Regions from separate parts of the Cellulomonas sp. ATA003 genome, predicted to be linked through region 2. Evidence: riboswitches for the same ligand, from Rfam matches in the RefSeq annotation. Region 2 holds a riboswitch; the other holds the start of a gene.
The links. A riboswitch is a leader RNA that binds a small molecule or an ion and turns the genes downstream of it on or off. The one in region 2 is predicted to bind cyclic di-AMP.
Positions count from the first base shown of each region.

Region 1 (5,139 bases), 1.0 Mb from region 2:
CTGGGTCCCGGGGACTGGGCGGTCGTTGCCCGCTCGAGAACCTGCACCCTGCCCCGGACCATGTTCATGCCGCACGCGAACTCGAAGACGCCGGCCGCCTGCGGAGTGAACTCCACGATCGTCGTCTCCCACGCCGGCAGCACTTGGTTGACCTTGAAGTCCGGCATGACCACGCGGGACGTGCAGTCGCCGGCCTCCTGACGGTCGAACTCCATCCGCACCGGCACACCACGGGCCACTTCGACCACGTCCGGGCTGTACCCGCCCTGAACCTTGACCCGGACGACCTGGACCCCTTCGTCCATCTCAGCCTGGTGCGCCCTCTTGGGGCCGAAGAAGAACCAGGCGAGAAATCCAGTCAGCACGAGAGCGCCGAGGATCGTGAGAATTTCGGGAGCTGTCATGACCGAACGCCTCCAATGAGGAAGTAGCCGCTGTGAATCTCGTCCTCGCCCCGCACCGCAAGGGCGTGCGCAGCCAGAAGATGGCGCGACCCCACGTGCCGTGCCACCGGCTTGCCACGTGGCTCAAGAAGGAAGCCGGCCTGCTGCACGGCCCACCGAACACGGTCCGCCACCACCTCGGCGTCGCCGATGACAGCCACGATGGTGGATCCGCCGACCACAAGATCAGCGGCGGCCCCGGTGACCTCCGGCAGGGAGCGCAGCTGATCCAGCAGTTCCCCGAGGCACCTGCCGCAGGTCAATCCCTCGACCGAGAACCTCGTGGCCACCATCGTCTCGCTCCTCCCATGTACAGCGCGGTTACCCCTGGGGGGTATTCTCACCGTAGCCCTGTCGGACCGCCGCGCGAGCCAGTGGCGATGAAGATTCGGTGAATCCGGGTTCGACGGACGCGAACGGACGGCCTGCCGTAGTAGGTGCTTGACGGCGTCGACACGAGAATCCGGCGAGCGGACTCCGGTCTCTTCGCGACAGCGTCGGAGTGCCCTGGTGCCTCGCCCAGTCTGGGGCCCCAGCGGAACCGGCCATCTTCACCGAAGGTTGATCGAATCCCTCGGTGTTCTTCGCCGTAGCTGCGGAACAGTGGCGGCGCGGGACCGTGCGACCACAGGGCGCCGCCGCCACACAGGGACGGAGTCCTCATGCGACCGGTGCTGTTCTCGATCTTCGGAGTCGACGTGCAGACGTACGGGGTCAGCAAGGCGCTCGCGGCGTTGCTGGGCGCGTACCTGCTGGGACGAGCTTTCGAACGGGTCGGGCTGCGGCGGGAGTCCGCGCACTCCCTTGTCCTGTGGGCCACCGTGTGGGGGTTCGTCGGCGCGAAGATCTACTACCTGCTGGAGCAGGGCGGGAACCTGACCATGCACGACTTCGGCGGCATGGGCTTCACCTGGTACGGGGGCTTGATCGGCGGCGTCGTCGCCGGTCTGGTGGTGATCCGGCGGCACAAGCTGCCCCTGGGCGTGGTCGCCGGCGCGACCGCCGTTCCACTCACGCTCGCCTACGGCGTGGGCCGGCTCGGTTGCCTCCTGTCCGGCGACGGCACCTACGGGAGGCCCTCTTCGCTGCCCTGGGCGATGGCCTTCCCCAACGGAGTGGTTGCGACCGACGTCCCGGTCCATCCGACCCCGCTGTACGAGGCGTTGGCAGCACTCGCCATCGCCGCCATCCTTTGGCGGTTGGGCCGACGGCTGATGGGACCCGCGCTCTTCGGCTGGTACCTCGTGCTCAGCGGTCTGGTGCGCCTGGTCGTCGAGGTGCTGCGCATCAACGATCCCGTGCTGCTGGGGCTTACCCAGCCGCAGCTCTGGTCGATCCTGTCAGTTGCCGCCGGTACCGCCATCATCCTCCGGGCAAGCACGCGGTTCGCAGCCCGGGCCCACATCACGTCGACGAGCCCACGCCCGTCGCCCGAGCGGGTCCCGCTCGGATGATGCGCTGCCGGCGCTCCTGACCCGCGCGTCCGCGAGCGTCGCTCGGAGCCGTTCCCTGAGCGCCAGCCGTTCCCTGATCCCCAACGTCGCCGTGGGCGCGTCGGCTGCGGAGAGGCACTGGCGCGTCCACCTCGCCCGACCGTGACGGGAACGTGGCGGGGTCGCGCACACCCTCCGTGTGCGCGACCCTGCCACGAGTTTAGGTGACCCGGATGAAGGTGGGGTTGGACTGCCAGATCTCGCGGATCTGGATGGTCTTCCCGGGGGTCGGGGCGTCCACCTGCATGTTGCCGCCGGCGTAGATGGAGATGTGGCCGGGTGACCAGATCAGGTCGCCGGGCTGGGCGTCCGCGCGGGAGACCACGGTCCCGGCGTTGCGCTGCGCTGACGAGGTGCGGGGCAACGTGATGCCGACTTGCGCGTACACGTACGAGGTGAAGCCTGAGCAGTCGAACCCGTTGGGCGTGGTGCCTCCCCACAGGTACGGCACGCCGACGTACCGCGAGGCGATCTCCACGATGGCGTTGCCGTTCGCGCTCGCCGGAGCCGGCGCACCGCGGGTCTCGGCCTCCTCCGCAGGAGCCGCCTCGGCCGGGACCGCGGCCCGCGCCTGGCTGCGCGATGCCGCCGGCGCTGCGCGAACGGGGGCGGGCGGCGGCGGTGGCGGTGGCGGGTCGGCGATCACCGTCACCGCAGGGACGTCGAAGGTCCAGGTGGCGTCCGCGGCCACGGTGACCGCGGGGGCTGTGTCGAGCACCGCCCGTGCCGAGGCGGTGAGGGCGGACGTGTCCACAGCCGGCAGCGCGGCGGAGCCGTCGGTGGACTGCGCCGCCGACGCAGGCGCCGCCAGCATCGAGACGACCAGGCCGGACGAGGCGGCGGCGACCGCGGAGCGGCGGCCGACGACGGCGAGGCTTCCGGTGGCCGTCGCGGCCAGGTCGTTCAGAGGCGTCGTGGGCCTGCCGGCCGCGCGGTGGCGGGCGGCGATCGAGCTTTCGGGCATGCGAACCTCTCCGGTCGCCTACGAGGTGAGCTGTCGGGTTCGGACGGAGAGCTGTGCCCGGCCGGTCACGTACGACCGGCTTCACCCCAAGGGCACCGTGACCGGTGCCCGGAAGACCTGGGTCCCCCGCTCCTGCCATGAAGCATCGATGTGCCCTCGGTGGTGGCAGGACTCGGCGGTCCACCTCGGGTCGCCCGGTTCATCCGGGCGGGTCGATGAAACCACGTCTCCCGGCGATTGTCACGGAGGGGTAACGGCGTCGGCGGCGTGTCGCGGCCTGGCCGTCGCCTTCACCGACTCTTGATGGTGCACCTGGTGCGTTCTCAACCTGACCGCGCGAGCGTGGACGGCAGACGGCACGAGGTGCGCCGTTCGCCCGGGGAAGGGAAGCGCGATGGGCCTGTGGTGCACGCAGATGGGTCCCGCTGGCTGGGTGGTGATGCTGGCCTTCTGGATCGGCCTCATCGCTCTGGTGCTCTGGGGGCTGAACCGGCTCTTCCCCGACCGGGCAGATCCGGGTCGAGTGCTTGACGCACGGCTCGCCGCCGGGCAGATCGACCTCGAGACCTATCGCTTGTTGCGAAGCGAGCTGTCCGACCCAGATGCCGTCACCATGAAGGGAACGCCATGAAGAACCACCTCAAGCACATGCTCATCGGGGGCGCCGTCCTGCTTGTCGGACTGCTGGTCGCGGGAGTACCGCTCGCGGATGCGCTGCTGTGGGCTGCACTGCTGGCATGCCCGCTGATGATGGCCGGCATGATGTTCATGATGGGACGCGGGCACGGCAACGCTGAGTCAGGGCACGACCACCGCCCCGCATCGAACGTGCGGCAGGAACCTCCCATGCACGACCGGATCTAGCCAGATCCGCCGGCGGCGGGCAGGAACACCCGGAACGTGGTGCCCTGCCCGCTGCCCGCACTGTGAACGCTGACCGAACCGCCGTGCGCCTCGACCAAGGCCTTGGTGATCGCCAGCCCGATGCCCGAACCACCGTGCACGCGATCACGCGCGGTGTCGGCGCGGTAGAACCGTTCGAAGACATGAGGCAGGTGATCCGCGGATATGCCCTCACCGCTGTCCTCGACGCTGAGAACGACCCCGGCCTGGTGCGCACCGGCGCGGATGCGCACGACCCCGTCCTGCGGGGTATGACGCAACGCGTTGTCAAGCAGGTTGCCCAGGACCTGCGCCATCCGATCGGGGTCCACCGCCACCGACGGCAGCCGCGCTGCTACCTGCTCCTCGAGCCGGACACCCTTGGCGATGTAAGCCTCCCGCGCGGAATCCGAAGCGACGACGACCAACTCTCCCGGGTCCATCCGCCGCGGTCGAAGCTCGAGCTCCGAGCTCTCCGCCTGCGTCACGGCCGCCAGATCCTGCGCGAGGCGGGCTAGCCGTGACGTCTGACCGCGAAGCACCGCCATCGTCTCCGGGCTCAGCGTGAGCACGCCATCCTCGATCCCCTCCACGTACGCGCTGAGCGTCGCCACTGGTGTGCGCAGCTCGTGGGCGACGTCGGCCATGAGCCTCCGGCGCAGGCCGTCACTGGCCTCCAGGCGCCCGGCCATCTGGTTGAACGCCGCCGCCAGTTCGTCGAACTCCGATCCCATACCATCTGCAGGCACGCGGGAGTCCAGGCGCCCGCCCGCCACGTCGGCCGCCGCCGCCGCGAGTGTGCCGAGCGAGCGCCCGATGCGCCGTGTCAGGAAGATGCTCACCGCCAGCGAGGCCAGCAGGGCCGCACCGAGCGCCACGGCCAGGGAGAACACGCTGGCCGACCGGAACGCCTCCTCGGCATGCACCACGGAGCCGACCCCGTCCGGTGACCCGGCCTGCGCCATGTGCGCGTGAAAGACGCTCGGGCCTACTGCCCCGGCCACCAGCCACGCGGTCACGCCGCCGGTGACCACCACGAGCGTCAGCGCGGCAAGGAGACGACCCGCGAGGCTGGAAACCGCTCGGCGTCGGCGCCCACGACTCACGTGACCTGCCCCATGCGGTACCCGACACCTCGGACCGTGCGGACGAAGCGCTGCGCCTCCGCGGTGTCGCCCAGCTTCTGGCGCACGTGGAGGATGTGGACGTCCACCAGGTGCTCGTCACCCACCCAGTTGTCACCCCAGACCTTCTCGATCAGCGCCCGCCTGCTGAACACGGCGTTCGGCCGGCCGGCCAGCGCCGCCAGGACGTCGAACTCGGTGCGAGTCAACGGGACCAGCTCCCCGTCCAGGTG
Region 1 is NZ_CP133990.1:1,531,133-1,536,271, reverse strand. Features, by position in the region: gene REH70_RS07540 (heavy metal translocating P-type ATPase) at 1-404, opposite strand, end outside; gene REH70_RS07535 (heavy metal-associated domain-containing protein) at 401-736, opposite strand; gene REH70_RS07530 (prolipoprotein diacylglyceryl transferase family protein) at 1,106-1,897, shown strand; gene REH70_RS07525 (C40 family peptidase) at 2,097-2,900, opposite strand; cyclic di-AMP (ydaO/yuaA leader) riboswitch at 2,902-3,088, opposite strand; gene REH70_RS07520 (hypothetical protein) at 3,334-3,531, shown strand; gene REH70_RS07515 (hypothetical protein) at 3,528-3,764, shown strand; gene REH70_RS07510 (HAMP domain-containing sensor histidine kinase) at 3,761-4,816, opposite strand; gene REH70_RS07505 (response regulator transcription factor) at 4,885-5,139, opposite strand, start outside.
Region 1: it holds a riboswitch for cyclic di-AMP, as region 2 does, so the genes downstream of both, REH70_RS07525 (C40 family peptidase) here and REH70_RS02490 (C40 family peptidase) in region 2, are expected to answer to the same signal.

Region 2 (5,139 bases):
GCACACGTCGTGGTGAGCGCGGACGGGCAGAGGGCGTACGTGACCAACGCCGGCGACGGCACGCTCACCGCCTACCAGACATCAGACCTGGCATCGCTCGGATCGGTGAGGCTGAGCAATGGACCCCATGGACTTCGCGCAACGGCTGACGGGACGACGCTGGTCGTCGCCAACACGGCCGCAGGCGGCGTGGACGTGGTGGACGCTGCGACGTTGTCGGTCCGCGCCAGCATCCCGGTGGGCTCGTCTCCGGTTCAGGTAGCGGTGGACGGCGACGGCGAGTTCGCCTACGTGAGCCTCGCCGGCGAGAACGCCGTGGCGAAGGTCGACCTCGACGGGTTGAAGGTCGTGGCTACGGTCGCGGTCCCGAGTGCGCCTGTGCAGCTGTACCTGTCCGAGGACGGCACGACGTTGCTCTCGGCCGACCAGGGCACCGAGACGGCACCGGGGCGCACGCTGTCGGTGATCGATCCCTCCGAGATGACCGTGGTTGCGAGCATCGAGACGGGCGCAGGTCCCCATGGGGTGGTCATGGACCCGACGGGGGCCATGGCGTGGGTCACCAACATGTACGACGACACCGTCTCCGTGGTTGATCTCAGGACGAAGGAGATCGTGGCGACGGTGCCGGTGGGGGACAAGCCGAACGGCATCTCGTTCAGCGCGCTGTCCATTCCTGCGGCGTCGCCCACGCTCGCCGAGGTCGCCGTCCCGGACTACGCCGAGGCGGACGCGGGCGCCGAAGAGGGACACGAGGGGTCGCACGACCACGGGTGATCGCGGTCCCGAGCGTGGCGGGGACTCCCGGTGCGCGCCACGCTCATGGTCGGCTCTGGCGCCCCGAGCCCGAGGGGCTTTCGCGGGCCGAGCACGCTTAGGCGGCGCCACAGTGACGTGCGGTCGATGGCGTGCCTAGTATCGGGGCGCTCCCGACGTGGTCCAGAGTGGCCAGACGCGGACGCCGAGTCCTGCCACCGTCGAAGGTCCAGAGCTTCAGCGCGATGGCAGGAGTGGGGGAACCACGTTCTTCCGGGCACCGTGGCGGTGTCCTTGGGGTGAAGCCGGTCGCTCATCGACCGGCCGGGCTGCTCCGGCCCGAACCCGACAGCTCACCCCGCAGGCGGTAGGAGGGCTCCGCATGCCTGCAGGTCACACTCGCGCACGTCATCGCGCGCCCGGGCGCCCGACGACACCGGTGTCGATGGCCGCTTGCGTGGTCGCCGACAGGGCGGTGGCGACCGGCCGCCGCACCGCCGTGGCGGCCGCCTCGTCCGGCCTTGTCGTCTCGATGCTGGCCGCTCCGGCGTCGGCCGACAGCGGCACGCATGTGCCGGCCGTGGACACCAGCGCCCTGACTGCATCGGCGCGCGCAGCGCTGGCCACGTCGCCTGTGGTGTCGGTGCCCGCGGAAGCGACCTGGGCCTTCGACGTCCCGGCCATCACGGTTGTCGCGGACCCTCCGCCTCCGCCGTCAGCTCCTGAGCCGGAGCCGGAGCCCGCGCCCTCACGCAGCCAGGCACGTGAGGCAGCGCCGACCGCCGAAGAGGCGACCCCAGCGCCGATCGGCGCGCCGGCGCCGGCCAGCGCGAACGGCAGCGCGATCGTGGAGATCGCCGCTCAGTACGTGGGTGTTCCGTACCTGTGGGGTGGTACGACGCCGGACGGTTTCGACTGCTCGGGATTCACCTCCTACGTGTACGCGCAGGTCGGCATCACCCTGCCGCGGACGTCCTCCGCGCAGCGTGAGGCCGGGACCGTGGTGTCGGCTGATCAGGCGCAGCCTGGGGACCTCATCTGGACCCCGGGTCACATCTCGATCTACGCAGGCGGCAACCTGCAGATCGACGCTCCGGTACCCGGTAAGACGATCCAGATCCGCGAGATCTGGCAGTCCAACCCCACGTTCTTGCGCTTCTGACCGCTGCTGCGGTCGGGCACACCTCGGTCACCAGCTTCAGCGCCGCGCTGCTGTGTTCGAGTCGCTCGCCCGCCTGATCGCGATCACGTGCACCGTCCGCCCCTGCTAGACAGCGAAAGTGGTCTCCTTGGCTACGTTGCACGGTCGCCGGCCGCAGGCCTGCGCACGGATCGTCATGGCCGCGCTGGTCACCGCTGCGGTTGGCGGTTGCGCCGAGCCGGAACGGCTGCCGTCGGAGCCAACCATCCCGCCGTCGGCGTCCTCCGACCATCCGCACATCACCCGCGAGGACGCCGCGTCACCGCAGGCCGAGCAGCTGGAGCTGGACGGCGGTCTGCCGAGTGACCACGTGCATGGCGTAGCGGTCAATCCTGCCGACGGCCTCGTGTACCTGGCCACCCATGACGGTCTGTTCCGTTACGGGGCAGGCGGGCCTGAGCCCGTGGGCCCGGTCGTGGATCTCATGGGGTTCACGGTGGCCGGCCCGGACCACTTCTACGCCTCGGGACACCCGGGGCCGGGTGTGGACCTTCCTCAGCCTTTGGGCCTGGCGGAGTCCCGGGACGGCGGCCTGACGTGGACGCCGGTGTCACGGGGCGGGGAGTCGGATTTTCACGCCCTGACAGCCTCCGCCGCGGGAGTCCTTGGGTTCGACGGGTTCGCGCTGCGAGCCACCGGTGATGGGTTGACCTGGACCGAGGTGGAGACAGCCCCTGGGACCCCCTTCGCCATGGCGGCGTCTCCGACGGGCAGCGCGGTGCTGATCACGAGCGCGTCCGGGGTCTACCGGTCGCAGGACGGCGGCTCGTCGTGGGCACGACCCGCAGCACCTCTGCTGCAGTTCGTCGCGTTCGCCGACGAGAACGTCGCTGTCGGTGTGACTCCCCACGGCGAGGTCTCGCGCAGCGAGGATGCCGGGGCGACGTGGACCCGGACCGCGCAGCTCGGGGAACCCGCGATGGCGGTCGCCGCCACGCGGCGCGCCGACGGCTCGATCCACGTCGTCATGGTCACCGCGAACGGGCTGCTGGCCTCAGACGATGGCGGCGTGACGTTCGCGCCGTTGCTAGCGGCGTCCTGAGCCGCCCGGTCTCGACCGTTCCAGGCCCGCGTCCGACGACGACCGAGGCGGTCTTCATCGAGCCTTCATAGGACCTCGACCGCGCCTTGCGGCTGCCCCGGGGAGCCTGAGGCGGTGGGCGCCGCTGGCGCCCCCGGAGCGAGAGGAGCGGACCGATGCCGTGGTGCGTTGATCTAGGAGTCGGCGGGTGGCTGGTCCTCGCGTCGAGCCTGGCGGTGCTCGGCATGGCCGTCTGGGCGGTGACGCGATTGTTTCCCGCCGCACCTGAGCCGGACGCGGTGACCGTGCTCGATGCCCGGCTGGCCGCCGGGCAGATCGATGTGGACACCTACCGCAGGCTTCGCGCGGAGCTCGCTGGACCTCTGCCGGCGCGATCGGAAGGACTGCGATGAAGAGTCACCTCAAGGGGATGGTCGTCGCTGCTGCGGCGGTGCTGGTCGTGGCGCTGGCGGCTGGTGTGCGACCTGGCGCGGCGTTGCCGCTGGCAGCTGCGCTTGCGTGCCCGCTGATGATGATCGCCATGATGGTGTGGATGCACCGCCGCGGCCAGGCCGGGCAGCACCACCATGGCGCGCACGACATCACGGAGGGCGCGCCCGTGACGTCGCCGCCAGAACGCGGCGCTGCAAGCCCGCTGAGTTGAGCTCAGAGTGGCGGCACCGGGAGCGTGACGGTGAACGACGCGCCCGCCCCTGGGCCGTCGCTCGTCGCGGCGATGGTGCCGCCGTGGGCCTCGGTGAGCGCCTTGCAGATCGCCAGGCCGATGCCCGAACCACCGTGGGCACGGTCCCGCGCGGTATCGGCCCGGTAGAAGCGCTCGAACAGGTGCGGCAGGTGCTCCGGCCCGACGCCGGCTCCGGTGTCGGACACGCACAGGGCCACCCGCTGGTGATCGCCGGTCGCGCGAAGCGTGATCGTGCCTCCGGCCGGGGTGTGACGCACTGCGTTGGCAACCAGGTTGTCCAGCACCTGGCCCATGCGCTGGCGGTCCACACGGACGTGTCCCAGCTCGGGGTCGACCTGGACCCGCAGGCCGACCCCGGCGGCGGCCGCCCGCTCCCGCCAGGTGCCGGCGGTCGCGGCAAGCAACTCATCGGGCGTCAACGGTTCGAGTGCAAGTGCGACGTCACCGGCCTCGGCGTGGGTCACCGCGGCAAGGTCGCGCGCCAGCCGGGTCAGGCGCGCGGCCTGGTCACGCAGCACGGCCATCGTGGGCTCGTCCATCGGCTGCAGACCGTCTTCCACGGCCTCGAGGTACCCGGCGATGGTGGCGACGGGAGTGCGGACCTCGTGGGCGACGTCGGCCAGGAGCCGGGCCCGCAGCCGTTCGGCTTCTTGCAGCCGGGCGGCCATGGCGTTGAACGACTCGGCGAGCTCGTCGAACTCCGCGCCCAGGCCTGCAGCCGGGACGCGGGACTCGTACCGACCGGCGCCCAGGCGTGCCGCGGCGGTGGACACGGCGGCCAGGGACCGGCCGATGCGCCGCGCGAGCACCAGACTCACGGCGGCCGAGGCAACGGCGGCGGCGCCCAGGGCCAGAGCTAGGGAGACGGCACTGGCGTCGCGGAACGCCCGCTCGGCGTGCATGACGGCGTCGTCGTGGTCCTCCAGACCAGCGCGCACCATGTGCTCGTGGAACAGGCCTGGGCCAACGGCGGAGGCCACCAGCCACGCCGTCAGGGCAGCGGTCGCGAGCACGATGACGAGCGCGATGAGCAGGCGCCCGGCAAGGCCCCACCGGGCTCCCGTCGGAATCGGCTTCACTCCCCAGTCCCGATCCGGTACCCGACACCTCGCACCGTGCGCACGAACCTCTGTTGCTCGGCGCTGTCGCCGAGCTTCTGGCGCACATGCAGCACGTGCACGTCGACGAGGTGCTCATCTCCGACCCAGTTTGCTCCCCAGACCGCCTCGATGAGCGCGCGCCGGCTGAACACCCGTCCCGGGCCCGAGGCGAGCGCGGCCAGAACGTCGAACTCGGTGCGCGTCAACGGCACCGCTCCGCCGTCGAGGTGCACCTCCCGGGCGTCCAGGTCCATGCGCAGCGCCCCGATCTCCACGGCCGGACGTGAGGGCGGCGCGGCCGAGGAGGACTCCGGGCGGCGGGGCCGTCGCATCAGGACTGCGACCCTGGCCATGA
Region 2 is NZ_CP133990.1:493,636-498,774, reverse strand. Features, by position in the region: gene REH70_RS02495 (YncE family protein) at 1-777, shown strand, start outside; cyclic di-AMP (ydaO/yuaA leader) riboswitch at 960-1,126, shown strand; gene REH70_RS02490 (C40 family peptidase) at 1,232-1,918, shown strand; gene REH70_RS02485 (F510_1955 family glycosylhydrolase) at 2,094-2,999, shown strand; gene REH70_RS02480 (hypothetical protein) at 3,155-3,391, shown strand; gene REH70_RS02475 (hypothetical protein) at 3,388-3,642, shown strand; gene REH70_RS02470 (ATP-binding protein) at 3,645-4,763, opposite strand; gene REH70_RS02465 (response regulator transcription factor) at 4,760-5,139, opposite strand, start outside.